One region of the Paenibacillus filicis genome, then DNA from elsewhere that is predicted to be linked to it. Evidence: riboswitches for the same ligand, from Rfam matches in the RefSeq annotation. Region 1 holds a riboswitch; the other holds the start of a gene.
What was found. Region 1 has a riboswitch for cobalamin ahead of metE (5-methyltetrahydropteroyltriglutamate--homocysteine S-methyltransferase). Riboswitches for the same ligand answer to the same signal wherever they lie in the genome.
Positions count from the first base shown of each region.

Region 2: it holds a riboswitch for cobalamin, as region 1 does, so the genes downstream of both, WMW72_RS16650 (energy-coupling factor ABC transporter permease) here and metE (5-methyltetrahydropteroyltriglutamate--homocysteine S-methyltransferase) in region 1, are expected to answer to the same signal.

Region 1 covers NZ_JBBPCC010000028.1:49,468-57,058, forward strand. The annotation lists gene metE (5-methyltetrahydropteroyltriglutamate--homocysteine S-methyltransferase) at 1-2,223, opposite strand, end outside; cobalamin riboswitch at 2,427-2,636, opposite strand; gene WMW72_RS30845 (GNAT family N-acetyltransferase) at 2,721-3,134, opposite strand; gene WMW72_RS30850 (ABC transporter ATP-binding protein) at 3,177-4,967, opposite strand; gene WMW72_RS30855 (ABC transporter ATP-binding protein) at 4,954-6,705, opposite strand; gene WMW72_RS30860 (DUF6886 family protein) at 6,874-7,407, opposite strand; gene WMW72_RS30865 (class I SAM-dependent methyltransferase) at 7,535-7,591, opposite strand, start outside.
Region 2 covers NZ_JBBPCC010000010.1:136,359-143,949, reverse strand. The annotation lists gene WMW72_RS16670 (ABC transporter ATP-binding protein) at 1-899, opposite strand, end outside; gene WMW72_RS16665 (ABC transporter permease) at 945-1,823, opposite strand; gene WMW72_RS16660 (ABC transporter permease) at 1,878-2,963, opposite strand; gene WMW72_RS16655 (ABC transporter substrate-binding protein) at 2,951-4,567, opposite strand; cobalamin riboswitch at 4,668-4,861, shown strand; gene WMW72_RS16650 (energy-coupling factor ABC transporter permease) at 5,087-5,854, shown strand; gene WMW72_RS16645 (energy-coupling factor ABC transporter substrate-binding protein) at 5,851-6,204, shown strand; gene cbiQ (cobalt ECF transporter T component CbiQ) at 6,201-6,959, shown strand; gene WMW72_RS16635 (energy-coupling factor ABC transporter ATP-binding protein) at 6,956-7,591, shown strand, end outside.

The sequences.
Region 1 (7,591 bases):
GGACCAGCCGCGCGTCTTGAGTCCGCAGTCCGGATTGATCCAGAAAAGACGGGCATCCAGCGCATGCAGCGCACGGTCGATCATATCCGTCATCTCACCCACGCCAGGGACCCGCGGGCTGTGAATGTCGTAGACGCCCAGGCCGATGCCGTGGTCATAGCCCTGCAGCTCAAAGTGGGAGATCAGCTCGCCGTGGCTGCGCGACGTTTCGATCGAGATGACGTCGGCATCCATATCGCGGATCGATTCGATCATGTCGTGGAACTCGCAATAGCACATATGCGTGTGGATCTGCGTCGTGTCGCGAACCGTAGAGGTCGCGATGCGAAAGGAGCGGACAGCCCAGTTCAGGTACGCCTCATGATCGCGTCCCTTCAGCGGCAAGCCTTCGCGGACAGCAGGCTCATCCACCTGGATCATCTCGATGCCTGCGCTCTCCAGTGCCTCCACCTCATGCCGCAGCGCCAGCGCGATCTGATTGGTCACCTGCTCGCGGCTCATATCGTCGCGGACGAAGGACCAGTTCAAGATCGTAACCGGACCCGTCAGCATGCCCTTCACCGGACGGGAAGACAGCGACTGTGCATACGCGCTTTCCTTGACTGTCATCGGATCCACGAAAGCCACATCCGCATAGATCACTGGAGGCTTCACGCAGCGGGAACCGTAGGACTGCACCCAGCCGTTCGCCGTGAAGAAAAATCCGGCCAGCTTCTCACCGAAAAACTCAACCATATCCGTACGCTCGAACTCGCCGTGTACGAGCACATCGATGCCGATCTCCTCTTGCAGACGGATGCAGCTCTCGATCTCTTTGTTGACAAACGCCTCATAGGCGGCATCGTCCAGCGAGCCTTTGCGCCACTGCTGGCGGGCCTGGCGCACCTCCTTCGTCTGTGGGAAGCTGCCGATCGTCGTCGTCGGCAAGAGTGGCAGCTGCCACTTCTGCTGCTGCACCTCGAAGCGCTCAGCGAATGGCAGATTGCGCGTATCCCCGACCTGGTCGATGCCTGCGAGGCGCTCCGCTACATCCGTACGGTTACGTTCAGGCAACAGGCGGAAGCTCTCCAGTGCTTCACGGGAAGCCGCCAGCTCCGATGCAACCGCATCCTGACCTTCGCGGATCGCGCGTGCCAGCAGGGCCAGTTCGTCCAGCTTCTGGTCAGCGAACGCCAGTGCGTTCTTGATCTCAGGCCCCAGCTTATCCTCGCGGTCCACGGTGACCGGGACGTGCAGCAGGCTGGAGGAAGGCTGCAGAATCAGCTGCCCGGCAGGAACGTAGGCGGACAAACGGCCGGCCAGCTCCAGCTTGGCATCCAGATCCGAGCGCCATACATTGCGTCCGTCAATGATTCCCGCAGCAAGTAGCTTATCCTGCGGCCAGCCATGACGCTCCAAAGCCTCCAGGTGCTGCCCGCGGTCATGCACGAAATCCAGGCCGATGGCATCGACCGGCAGAGCTGCGACACGCTCGAAGTGCTCGACCGCTTCGAAATACGTTTGCACCAGAATGCGCAGACCCGGCACCTGGCGGCGCAGCTCGGCGTAGATCCGCTCAACCAGCGCAAGCTGCTCGGGCGTCGTGTCTTGTACGAGCGCAGGCTCGTCGATCTGCACCCACTGCACGCCCTCTTGCTTCAATTCCTGCAGCACTTGCCCGTAGACCGGCAGGAACTGCTCGACCTTCTCGGCGAAAGCCGACGATGCGAAGCCCTTGGACAGCTTGAGGAACGTATACAGGCCGACGATCACCGGACGGCCTTCGATCCCTGCGCGCTCCTTGGCGGAGCGGTACGCGGCCAGCGGTTTATTCTCAGCTAGGTAAGGCTGGCTGTCGCCGATCTCTGGCACGATATAGTGATAGTTCGTATTGAACCACTTGGTCATCTCACTGGCAACGGCATTGGAGCTTCCCCGCGCCATCGCGAAGTACGTAGCAAGCGATACGGCTCCGCCTTCATGACCGTAACGGGCAGGTACGATCCCGAACATGACCGCCGTATCCAGGATATGATCATAATACGTAAAGTCATTGACCGGGACAAACTCCAAGCCCTTGGCCTGCTGGCGGCGCAATTGCTCAAGACGCAGCTCCTCCATCGTATCCGTTAACGTCTTCTCGTCCGTCTTTCCAGCCCAGAACGACTCCAGCGCCTTCTTCCACTCGCGCTGCTCCCCAATTCTCGGATATCCCAAGCTGCCTGTTTGTACGTGATTACTCATGATTCTGAATTCCTCCCCGTATGTTTGCATCTCCAAATCCGTATTGCAGCCTGACGAAGGCCAGGCTAGCTAGGTCCGTCCATTGACTTTTTCTTTACAGAACACCAAAAAGGCGCCTCTCCCCTAAAAAATTCAAGGGGAAAGACGCCATCGTTATTACTCGTGGATTGTCGTCTAACACCTCCCTATCTCCCGTAGGTAATGCAGTGTCGTCGAAACAGGCAGGTCTCCTGGCTATCAGCGTCAACATCGTCAGCAGTCTTCCCGGCTGCTCTGGCAACCAGTGACATGTATGCTGCGACTCTTCTGTTACAGTGGCGGGACCGCGTCGGCTTTACACCGAACTTCCCTATTAAGCTTATCCGGATGTTGAGAATCAACCTCCGGGAAGCACCTGTTTCCCTTTATTCAATTGGGTCGTACTACAAGGATACAACGATCATCATAACCGAGCATATTCAATTGCGCAAGCCTAAATCCGAACTTTTCCGATAAAGTTACAAATCCTGTGCCATTCTCACCATATCGAATAATTGCATGCCATTCTCGTAGATCGGCTCCCGGTAGTGACGGATGAAAAAGTCCCGGTCGATGCCCGTCATCCGAAAACCACACTTCTGATAGAGCGCCAGCTGCGCAACGCCGGTGCTGCCGGTTCCTACCTCCATGGTCTTGTAGCCGAGCTCTCTGGCTTGCCGGACCGCATGAAGCACCAGCGCCTTGCCGATGCCTTGGCCATGCAGCGGCTCTGCCACCGCGACATTCACCAGCTCGACCGTATCCGGACGGGTCGGCAGCAGCACGTACACGCCTACCGCTTCGCCTTCCCGTTCCATTACATAGCAGTCTCCCCGGGCGACATACGCCCTAACTAGCTCCTCGGAAGGGTCCGCCAGCAGCAGCAGCTCCATCGGCGGATGTTCTCCCGGATTCAACACTCTGATCGTCACGTCTTAACTGACTCCCTTCATATGGCCTTGCGAATGCTTGTATAGCTGCTCATAGTAGCCATGCAGCTCCAATAGCTCCCCGTGATCCCCCTGCTCGACGATCTCCCCGCCGCGCATGACGAGAATCCGGTCGGCCTGCATAATCGTGGATAACCGGTGGGCGATGACGAGTGTCGTGCGGCCCTTGGAGACAACGGCCAGCGCCGACTGGATCAGCTGCTCCGTATAAGAATCCAGATTAGCGGTCGCTTCGTCGAGAATCAGCACCTTCGGCTTGAAGACAATGATCCTCGCGAAGGAGATCAGCTGCCGCTCACCAGCCGACAGCCCGCTTCCGCGCTCAGACAGCCGGGTATCGTAGCCGTGCTTCATCTTGGCGATGACTGCATCAGCGCCAACGAATTGACAGGCCCGAATCACATCCTCCCGCGAGACCGATTCGTCGAACAACCGGACATTATCGATGATCGTGCCCGAGTACAAATACGGCTCCTGCTGCACGAGGCCGACGAGCCGGTGAAGCGTCGCTTGCGGGATATCGCGGATATCCGTGCCATCGATCTTGATGCTGCCCTGCTGTACATCATAGAACCGACACAGCAGGCCGATCAGCGAGCTCTTGCCCGCTCCGGTCGTGCCGACGATGCCGATCAAGGAGCCCGGAGCGATGTGCAGGTCGATGTCCCGAATGACCGGCTGCCCTTCCACATAAGAGAAGGTCACGCGGTTGAAATCGATTTTGCCCCGAACCGTCTCCGGCGCTATCGCCTTCGGAACGGCAGCATCGGTCACCTCAGGCTTGATCGAGAAGATGCCCCAGATGCGGCTGACCGAGACCGTCGTCGACTGCAGCGTGTTCCACTGCTGGGTAATCGTATTGATCGGCTGAAAAAACAGACGAATGTACGTGATGAATGCATACAGCACGCCGAATTCAATATGCTTGTCGAACACCGCGATGCCCCCAAGCCAGGTGACGAATGCCACCGACAGGTTACCGAGGATATCAAAGGACCGGTTAAATAGCACATTGGTGCGTATTTCTCTGAGATTGGAACGGTAATAGGTCTGATTTTTGTCAGTAAACTGGTTCTGCTGCTCCTTCTCTTGATGGAAAGCCTGGATCAGGTTCATCCCCGCCAGATTCTCTGCAACGAACGCGACCAGCCGGGACAGATTGGTCCGGGCGAGCTGGTACGTCTTACGCATGTAGGAGCGGAAGGAGACCGCGATCAGCGCGATGATTGGCAGCAGAATCAGACAGTACAGCGTAAGCTGCACATCGAGCTGAAACATCAGCACGATGATGAACACGAGCGTCAGGCCATCCCGGACCAAACTCAGCAGCACTTGATTGAAAAACTGGTTGACTGTCTCCGTGTCACTGGATACATGTGTGATCAGACTGCCGCTCGGCACCCGGTCGAAATAAGACATGGAGAGCTTCGAGATATGCTCGAACAGCTCTTTGCGGATGCGAGCGACGATGCTCTGTCCGGCAAATTGCAGCAGATTGTTCTGCAGGTACGTGAATAGCAGCCCCGTCAAGGACAGCCCCAAATAGATGGCGCTGATGATCACCAACGTGCCATAGTTCGTATCCCCTATCATCAGATGATCGTCGATGGCGATTTTGACCAGATAAGGCTGGAACAAATCAGCCGCAATCGCCAGCAGCGCACAGGCCACCATCAATATAAAAGTCAGCCGATGCGGCTTGGCATAAGAAAAAAGCACCCGGAAGGCCGAGCTGTACTTGGCCGGTCCTTCCGACGCAGACTTATCCTTCGGCATACTGATTTCCCTCCTCCTGGATCGCGTGGAGCATCGCGTAGATGCCCGGCTGGGCCGCAAGCTGCGCATGAGTTCCCCGCTGTATGATCCTGCCTTCATCCATCACAACGATGATATCGGCATGCTTCAGCGCACTGATCCTGTGCGCGATCAGAATCGTCGTCCGCCCCGCCCGTTCCTTGCGGATGGTCTCGATAATGGCCTTCTCCGTCACGGCGTCGACGGCGCTCACGCTGTCGTCCAGCAGCAGAATCGGCGAGTTTTTGATCATACCGCGGGCCAGACTCGTACGCTGGCGCTGACCGCCGGATAACGTCACGCCCCGTTCCCCGAGCTTGGTTTCGAACTTATCTGGAAAATCAAGAATATTGCTGTAGATCTGCGCCTGCTTGGCTGCACGCTCAACCTGGTCAAGCCCGGAGTCCCGCCGGTAGAAGGCAATATTGTCACGGATCGTCGTGCTGAACAGGAAGCCCTCCTGCGGCACGTACGCAATCTGCCCGCGCAGGCTCTCCAGCGTCAGCTCACGGATGTCCACGCCGCCGATCCTGATCGTCTTCTCCGGCGGATCGTAGACGCGAAGCAGCAGCTTGGCAAGCGTTGTTTTACCGCTGCCGGTTTTGCCGATAATGCCGATGGTTTGCCCCGGCTCGACGGTCAGATGGATATCCCGGAGCGAAGGCTTCTCCGCCTCCGGATACGTGAAGGTCAGCCCGCTGATCCGGATGGCGGAGCGGTCCAGATCGACCGAACGCGCCTCCTCCAGCTCGCGGATATCCGGACGGCGGGACAACAGATCATTGAGCCGCTCCAGCGAAGCCCGCGAGCGCTGCATCGTGTTGATCACATTGCCGATCTGCTGCAGTGGGTTCACCATCATACGGATGTACAGCGTCAGCGCGACGAAGTTGCCGAGCGTAATATGCCCGGCAATCGTCAGATAGCCGCCAAAAGCGAGCGTGACGACAAGGGAAAGCGCACCCAAGAACGGAATCAGGGCCTGAAATAGCGAGGACACACGCACCAGGCTGAGCTGATTGTCGCGGATGCGGTCTACCGTCTCCCCGAAGCGCCGGACCATAATGGGCTCGACAGCGAATTTTTTGGTCACGCGAATACCGCCGAACTGCTCTTCGGCCGACTCCGTCATCTTGCTCAGCGACTCCTGAACGGTCAGCGAGCGCTTCCGGATGACCGGACCGAAGCGGACGACGAGAAACGGGATGACCAGCAGCGGCGCGACGCATACGGCGATCAGATAAACGGGAATGGAGCTTGCTGCCATCATGATGACCGCCGCAACCAATAGGATGATAGCATTGGTCATCTGGTTGATGCCCATCGAGATCGATTCGCGAATAGCCGTGACGTCGTTCATCACATAACTGAGCATTTTGCCGACTCCGTGCTTGGAGTAGAAACTTTCGCTCAAGCGGGTAAAATGCTCGAACAGCTTCCGGCGCGTCACAAATTCGAAATACCGGCCGGCGCGCATCACCACATATTGCCCAATCCCGGCCAGCAATCCGAACAGCACGCCGACCGCGAGCAGCTTAAGGCTGTATGAGGCGATCAGGGGAGGGGTCAGCTCCCCCCGCTGCAGATGATCCGTGAAATCCCCGAGCAGCCTCGGATAGTACGACTGAATAATATTGGCGGCGGCAATCAGCACGACCGCAAGCCCGTAGTGAGGCCACTTGGATTTGAGATAATCCAGTAACAAACGCCCAGAGTTCATGTAAGCCGATCACTTCCTAGTATCGTAGTTGGCATTGCAACTATTGGGGTAAACCGGGCCGCCAACAGCCGCAATACACACGTTCATCAGTTGCTCCTACCTTTATTTTAACACAATCATGTCGATTGCTAAACGGTTTTATACGGGGTGAACGCTTAATTTAAGCGGTCACAGCTTGATCGCGTTCCGCATGCGGATCATGGAAAACTCCGTAAGCGCCCTGGATTCGAGCACCGCCTGATGGATCGGATATAGATTCGGGGTAAAGCGCAGCTCAGCCCCGGACGCGAGGATGCATCCGATCAGGCCTGGCATCGGTTCCACCGTGACAGGGTGAACCGTCTCCGCTGAGGTATAGTAGCCGGCGCCAAGATCCTTGACGGCAAAACCTTCCTTGCCGAACGTATAGCGGTATAGGCGGACATCCCGAATTCGCTCATACCAGCCTCGCTCCACCCAGATGATTTTGGACGCAGCCGTATGCCTGAATAATTCCACCCCGGGGTCTCCCGCATCGTCTTCCCCTAATTCTGTCGGCCTGACCACGATAATTCTTGGACACTCCCGTGGAAAATAATAGCTGACCGCGTGCTCCTCATCGATCGCCCAGACGACGGGCTTATCTGCCGGGTCCGATGCGGGAAGGGGAATAAATACGTCAATATGCGGATTTTCACTGAAATGATAGAGCAGGGAGCTCACCCTTCCTTTCTCCGAGTCACGACCGGATACCCAGTTTACACCAAATCAGGAATTTCGGCTACCCCTAATTTCCATCCTTCACGACAGACAAACAGGACCTGTCAGAGCAGTCTGTCAGCTCATCCGATCATAGCCCGATTCTTCGCTCCGGCCTCCACGACAGTAAGGCAGCCTTGAATCGGTG
Region 2 (7,591 bases), on a different contig from region 1:
TTCCCGCCGCGCAGCTCGCGCTCCTCGGGCTGCGTGGCCGTGCAGGACGCATCAGCCCGGTCGCAACGCGGGGCGAATGGACAGCCCTGCGGGAGCGCGCTCGCCGGAGGCTGAGTGCCCCGGATCGGCACGAAGCCGTTCTGCGGCAGCGCCCTCCATAAGGCTTGCGTATATGGATGGCGCAAGCCTTCACCTGAACCCGTGAAGTCGGCCGCAGGGGCGATCTCCACGACAGTGCCCGCATACAGCACGGCCACCCGGTCGGAGACGGTAAGCGCCGATTCGATGTCATGCGAGATCAGCATGACCCCGCAGCCCTCGTCCGCCAGCTCGCGGAACTGGCCCAGTGCCTCCATGACAACCGCCGGATCAAGCCCCGGCGTCGGTTCATCGGCGACGACGAGCCTTGCGCCGCTGACCGTAGCGGTCGAGACCAGCACACGCCGGGCCATCCCGCCTGACAGCTGGAACGGAAACAGCCTTGCCGCCTCGGGCTTCAGGCGGTAGCGGGCGAATACGCTGCGCTGCGCCTCATCGGGGTCTCCAGTCCGCACCGAATCCCGGACCTGGCGGCCGACCCGCATCAGCGGGTCCAGGTACTGCACGGATTGCGGCACCAGCGCAATCTCCCGGCCGCGCAGCGCCTGCTGCCTGGCCGCCGTCAGCTCTTCCCCCGCAAAGCGGAGGCTGCCCGACACGCGGGCATTGCCAGGCAGGATGCCCAGAATGGCATGTGCCAGCAGGCTTTTGCCGGAGCCGCTGGAGCCGACCACCGCAACAATCTCGCCGGCTGCGATCGACAGAGACAGACCGTGCAGCACCTGCACGCGGGTCTGGCGCAGCCTGCGCGTATATTGCGTAAACGATATCGTCAAGCCGTTTACTTCAAGCAAAGTCATGGCCTTGCGTCTCCTTTCCATAGGACGGCTACGGCAACCGCCTTCTCATTCATGTGCCCGCTTCGGATCGATCAGCACACGCAGATTGTCGCCCAGGCGATCGAAGCACCGTACGACGACCAACAGGCAAAGCCCCGGGAATAGCGCCAGCCACCACATCCCAGTGGACAGATAGCGCATCGACTCCGAGAGAATGATCCCGATCGCCGGCTCGTGCGGTGACAGGCCCATCCCAACGAAGGTGACGGCCGCCTCGTGCAGAATTGCATGCGGGATAATCAGCACCAGCCCGACCAGCAGCTGCGGTACCAGATGCGGCAGGATGTGCCGCGTCCCGATCCACAGCCGCGACCGGCCAAGATGCCGGGACACCTGCACGAACTCCGCCGAGCGCAGCTGGAGCACCTCCGTCCGAATCAGACGCGACAGGCTAGGCCAGTGCGTCAGCGCCACGCCGACGATGACCCCTTTGGCCCCGCCGCCGAGGACGAAAGCGATCAGGATCAGCGTCACCAGATGCGGGACGCTGAGAAAGAGATCGATCAGCCAGATGATGATCCGGTCGACCGTCCGCCCCATCGTAGCCGCAACCAAACCCAGTAGTGTCGCGATGATCACGCTGGCCGCTCCTGCAGCCAGACCGACCTTGAGGCTGAGCGTCAGCCCCTTGAGCGTACGCGTCAGCATATCCCGGCCCAGCCAGTCCGTGCCGAATGGATGCTCCACGGATGGCGCCAGATTGCGCAGCTCCAGCCGCGAGTTCAGCTGAGCGCTGTCCATCAGCCCGGCTCCCAGCCAGACGAGCAGCAGCAAGCCGACCGCTGCTCCAGCCGATAGCAGTGCGCGCTGGCGACGGTTCCATCTTCCCAGGACACCGGGCTTATGCACCGCCGTCCCCGCCCCAGGTTCTGTCGTAGCCTTCATGGTTGTACCTCCTCCAAGTGTTCCGTAGGAAAACTGTATTCTGTGTCCATGGCCTCAGATTCTCGGGTCGATCAGACGGTAGGCCACGTCCGCCAGCATATTGCCCACAAACACAAAGACTGAAGTAAACAGCACGATACCCAGCAGCAGCGGCACATCTCCCCGCAGCCCTGCTTCGACGGTAGCCTGGCCGAGACCCGGGTACGAAAACACCTGCTCCGCCAATACCGCTCCGCCAAACAGCTCGGAGAAGGACGTAAATTGCAGCGTCACCGCAGGCAGCGCCACATTGCGCAGACCATGCCGCCAGAACAGCGTGAAGCCCCGCTCACCACGCGCCCGGGCGAATAGCACATAGTCGCTGTCCATGACCTGGATCAGCTTCTGTCTCGTATGCAGCGCGATGCTTGAGACTCCCACCACGCTTAATGTCAGCGCAGGAAGCAGCATATGCTGCACACGATCGGCGAGCGTGACCTGCTCCGCCAGCACTCCGGCCGGAACGCCGAGCCCGACTGGGAACCATCCCAGCCAGACGGCGAACACGAGCAGCAGCAGCAGGCCGAGCCAGAATGTCGGCGTGGAAGCCAGCGTGTAGCAATACCAGCGGATCGCCCGGTCGATCCATGTATCCTTCTTCATAGCCGCAAGCGCTCCGGCTGCAAAGCCGACTACGCCCGACAGCAGCCACGCGGCCAGCATCAGCGCAATCGAGCTGGCAAACCGCTCGCCGATGACCTCGAGCACCGGTCTGCGGAAAATCATCGATTCTCCGAAATCACCGCGCAGCAGTGCCGACACCCACTTGGCATAGCGCTCTGCCGGAGGGCGGTCCAGCCCCCAATGCGCGGCGATCGCCTCCCGCTGCTCCGGTCCGACCTTGAGCATATCCGCGCCGACATAGGCCTGCACCGGATCGATTGGCGAGAACTCCACCAGCGCGAAGGAGATCGCGCTGACAGCCGCCAGCAGCAGCGCTAGCCGGCCGGCTTTGCTCAGCAGATAAGCCAGCACGCGTCCAGGCAGCCCGGATGTGCGAGGGGCCGGATCATAACTGTTCTGCGGACTTCCCCCGCGCTTTCCTTCCTGGCGTTCCTCCGATTCCTCTTCCCTGCTTCCTTGTCCGTTTACTTGGTCCATCGCCATTCCTCAATATTGCTCGTCACCGGCCAGCCGTGGCCGTGCGGATGAATCATCTGCTTGCCGATATCCAGGCCGTCTTTGACGAGATACAGATGGTTGATATTCACCAGCCATGCCCATGCTGCGTCTCCCTTGGCGCTTAGACCCGTCTTTCCGTCCCACTGCGCCTTCTTCCAGAACTCCAACGCATCCTTTTCATTAGTCGCGCGCAGTGCCTTATTCATATAATCTTCTACTGTATCGTTGCTATAGTAGCCTGGATTGTAGTATTCCACGCCTTGATACTTGGCGCTGTAGACATTGTACATTTCCAGCGGGTCATGGCTGCCCCAGCCGAGCATAACCGGATTGGCATGCATCAGCTTCTCCAGCTCATCCCAGCTCTTTCCTTCGGCCTTCACCTGAATACCGAGCGGCTTCAGCATATCCGCCGCTGCGATGGACAGCGATTGACGGGTCACGTCGCTTGCCGGGTACAACAGGTTGAACTGCGCTTTCAGCCCGCCCTTCTCCCGGATACCGTCGCCATCCGTATCCTTCCAGCCGTCCTCCTCGAGCAGCTTCTTGGCGCCTTCCATGTCCGCATCCTTGATCACGGATTCCGGATTGAACCAAGGCAGTCCGTCGTTGACCGTGTAAGCTGGCGTCCCCTGCCCTTCCAGCACACCCTGTACAATCGCTTTGCGGTCCAGCGCGATATTGATCGCCTTGCGGATGGACAGCTCAGCCGTTACATCATTGCCGACCGGGTAGCCCTCTTTCGTCTTTCCTCCGGCTTTCACATAAGGAAACATGATGCCCCGGTTATCGACCGAGTGAGCCGTTTCGATGCGCATCCCGGCTACGGGCTGCTTGCTGAAGGCTGCCGGTATGTAGGAAATATCCACCTTGCCCGCCTTGGCTGTCGCATAAGCTGCATCCTCGTTCAGGAACAGGAATGTCAGCTTCTTAAATACGGGCTTGCTTCCATAATACTCAGGATTCGCTTCCACGATAGCCTGCTGACCTTTGTCCCACTGGACCAGCTTGTACGGGCCGGACCCGATCGGCTTGGATGCATAATCCTTGCCGTGAGCATGCTTCGGCACAATCCCAGTGGCAACCAACGTCTGAACAAAGGTGGATTGCGGCTCCTTCAAATTAAACTTGATCGTATACTCGTCCGGAGTTTCCATGGACTTGAGATTGCTCAGATCGATAGCCGAGCCGCTTCTGGCTGCGGTATCGAATGTATATTGCACGTCGGCCGACGTGACATTTTTCCCGTCGGAGAATTTGGCGTCCTTGCGCAGCTTCACCGTCCACGCCGTGCCATCGGCATTCAACTCGTAGCCTGTTGCCAGATCATAGACGACCTTCATATCATGGTCTCGCTTTAGCAAGGTGCTCTGGAAAAGCGGCGAGCCATAACGACCCCAGCCCGTCGTCGGATCGAAGCCCGCATCCGGTTCTCCCCCTACGGCGAGAATTAGCTCGTCCTTCGGAGCGCCGGATGCGCTCGAAGCCTCCGAAGCCTTCTCTGGCGTCTTGGAGGTACACCCCGCAAGGCCAATCACCAGGATCAAACTGAGTAAAACCCAAACCCGAAATCTCGCTTTCACTCGTTCCCACTCCCTTTTTCTATATCCGTAGCATGAATCAACCAAATAGTAACACAATCGATAGACAAAGTCACTAGACTGTGTTATGTTTCATGTAAATTAGCTTCACACAGAGTCAGGTGCCTTTGCGAGCAGCAAAGGGTAACAGGGAATCGGGTGTAAACCCCGAGCGGTCCCGCCACTGTAACCGGAAAGTTTTCTTCCTCTCATGTCACTCGGATCCGTGTCCGGGGAAGACGGCGAGAAAGCGCTTGATCCGGAAGCCAGGAGACCTACCTCACTCTGCGCACCCGGTAACCTTCGCGGAAAGGAGAGGTGTACGAGCCCACGAGTTGACGATCAGGCAGCAACGGATCGTTATTTGGCGTGTATGTCGTACCTACGGCCAATCCAAGACGGATTTGGCTTATTTGTCGTTTAGTTTAATGCGTGCATTCAGTTCATCAAAGCCTGCTAGATGAAGCATGACCGTAAGATTCAAGATTCCAAGAAAGCGATTATGAGACGGAGGATGTATTCATGAAATCGAAGAAGCTGGCCGGTACGGCGCTTCTCATCGCAGGCTTTGTCCTGTATTTTCTGGTCAACGAGCCCCAAAGCGCTCAAGCGATGCATATTATGGAAGGGTTCCTTCCGCTGGGCTGGGCGATTTTCTGGTGGGTGGCCTTTATTCCCTTCTTCATCCTCGGCTTGCGCGCGCTGAAACGGATCACGAAAGAAACCCCGGAGCTGAAGCTGATGATTGGACTCGCCGGCGCGTTCACCTTCGTCCTATCGGCGCTCAAGATTCCGTCGGTCACGGGCAGCAGCTCGCACCCGACAGGAACCGGCCTCGGCTCGGTCATGTTCGGTCCGCTGCCTATGAGCGTGCTCGGCTCGATCGTCCTGCTGTTCCAGGCCGTGCTGCTCGCCCATGGCGGCTTGACAACGCTCGGCGCCAACGCCTTCTCGATGGCTGTCGCCGGCCCGTTCGTCGGCTACGCGGTCTACCGCTGGCTGATGGCATCGACCGGCAAGCAGAAGCTCGCCATCTTCTCAGCAGCCGCTCTGGCTGATCTGAGCACCTATGTGATGACCTCGCTGCAATTGTCGCTAGCCTTCCCGGCCGAGAGCGGCGGCATTCTTGCTTCATTCGCCAAGTTCGGCGGCATCTTCGCCATTACGCAGGTTCCGCTTGCTATCAGTGAGGGATTGCTGACCGTCCTGATCTGGAATTGGCTGCAGGCGCACAGCACCGAAGAACTGTCCCTGCTGCAGCGTGTCATGAAAGGAGGCCGTTCCCAATGAAGCGAAGCACCCAAAACCTGTTGATTCTGGTCGCTGTCGTGCTGCTTGCCGTGCTGCCTCTACTCTTCGTCAACGGCGAATTCGGCGGAGCCGACGGCGCTGCCGAGGAAATGATCGGCACGCTGGCCCCTGCTTATGAGCCGTGGTTCTCCCCATGGTTCGAGCCTCCGGCTGAGACGGAGAGCATGCTGTTTGCCCTGCAGGCGGCGATCGGCGCAGGCATCATCGGCTATGTCATCGGCCTGCTGAGGGGCAAGTCCACCAAGGCCGAGAAGTCTGCAAGCTCCCGAACAGCCTCCTCCGGCAAGCCCGCCGGGCGGCGCTCGGATTCCGCTGCCGACCCGTCATGATCCGGCGGATCGACGCTTATGCGTATAACAATGGGCTGCGTGCCGTCTCTCCCTTGTGGAAGGCCGGCTTCGCAGCCGTTCTTTTTGTCCTGTCTTATCTGGCGCATCCGCTCGTGCAGGCAGCTGTCTTCGTCTGGATGTTCGTCTGGATCGTCGGCCATGCCCGCATCCCGTTTCGCTTCTATGCCGCCCTGCTCGCCGTCGCGTTGCTGTTCTACGCCGCCAGCCTGCCGGCGCTCGTGCTGGAGCTGGATTCGACGGGGGGCCTGTACATCTCGGAGACCGGGTTAATCCGCGCGGCCGGACTGCTCACCCGGACGGCAGCCTGTTTCGCGACGCTCGCTTTCCTCATCCTGACCACCCCGGTATCCGGACTGTTCCAGGTGTTGGACAAGCTCCGAATGCCGAGGCTCGTCATCGAGCTGATGCTGATCACCTACCGCTTTATTTTCCTGTTCGCAGATACCGCACAGGAGCTGTATCAGGCTCAGCAGGCACGCGGCGGGCAGAGCGGCTTCCGCGGGCGCATCCGGGATACCGCGGTCCTGGTCGGCCGCTTGTTCGCCAAGACGGTGCAGCGCTATCGCGGGCTGGCCCACGGACTGGCCTCACGCGGCTTCACCGGCGACATCCGGCTATCTCCGCTGACAGGAACAGGCCCGGCCATTCCCAGAGCCTATCTATGGGAGGCCATTCTTGTACTTGCCGCCCTGCTGGCGCTGGAGGGCTGGTTCATCTGGAGGGATATGCTATGAACGATATACTGGAAACGAAGCAGCTGCGGCATCATTATCCCGGCGCGGACCATCCGGCATTGGACGGATTGGACCTGAAGCTTCCCCGAGGGAAAAAGACCGCCATCTGCGGACATAACGGGTCCGGCAAGTCGACCTTCTTCCTTCATGCGATCGGCCTGCTGCGCCCTACCGCCGGAGAGGTCTGCTGGCAGGGAGCTCCGCTGACCTACCGCGCTCACGAGCTGAAGCAGCTCCGGCAACAGGTCGGTCTTGTCTTCCAAGACCCGGAGCATCAGATTATCCTGCACACGCCTTATGAGGATATCGGGTACGGCCTGCGCAATGCCGGACTGCCTGAGCCGGAAATCCGCGAACGCACCCTGCGTATGCTGGCCTCGCTCGGTCTGGAGCAGCTGACCGACCGGCCGGTTCATCAGCTCAGCCTCGGGCAGAAGAAACGCGTCTCCCTGGCGGGCGTGCTCGCGCTGGAGCCGGAACTGCTGCTGCTGGACGAGCCGACCGCCTACCTGGACCGCCTGTCCGAGCGGCAGCTCCTCGCCGAGCTGGACCGGGTGCATGGCAGCGGGGTGACGGTCGCGATGGCGACGCATGATATGAATCTGGCCTACGCATGGGCCGATTGGGTGGTC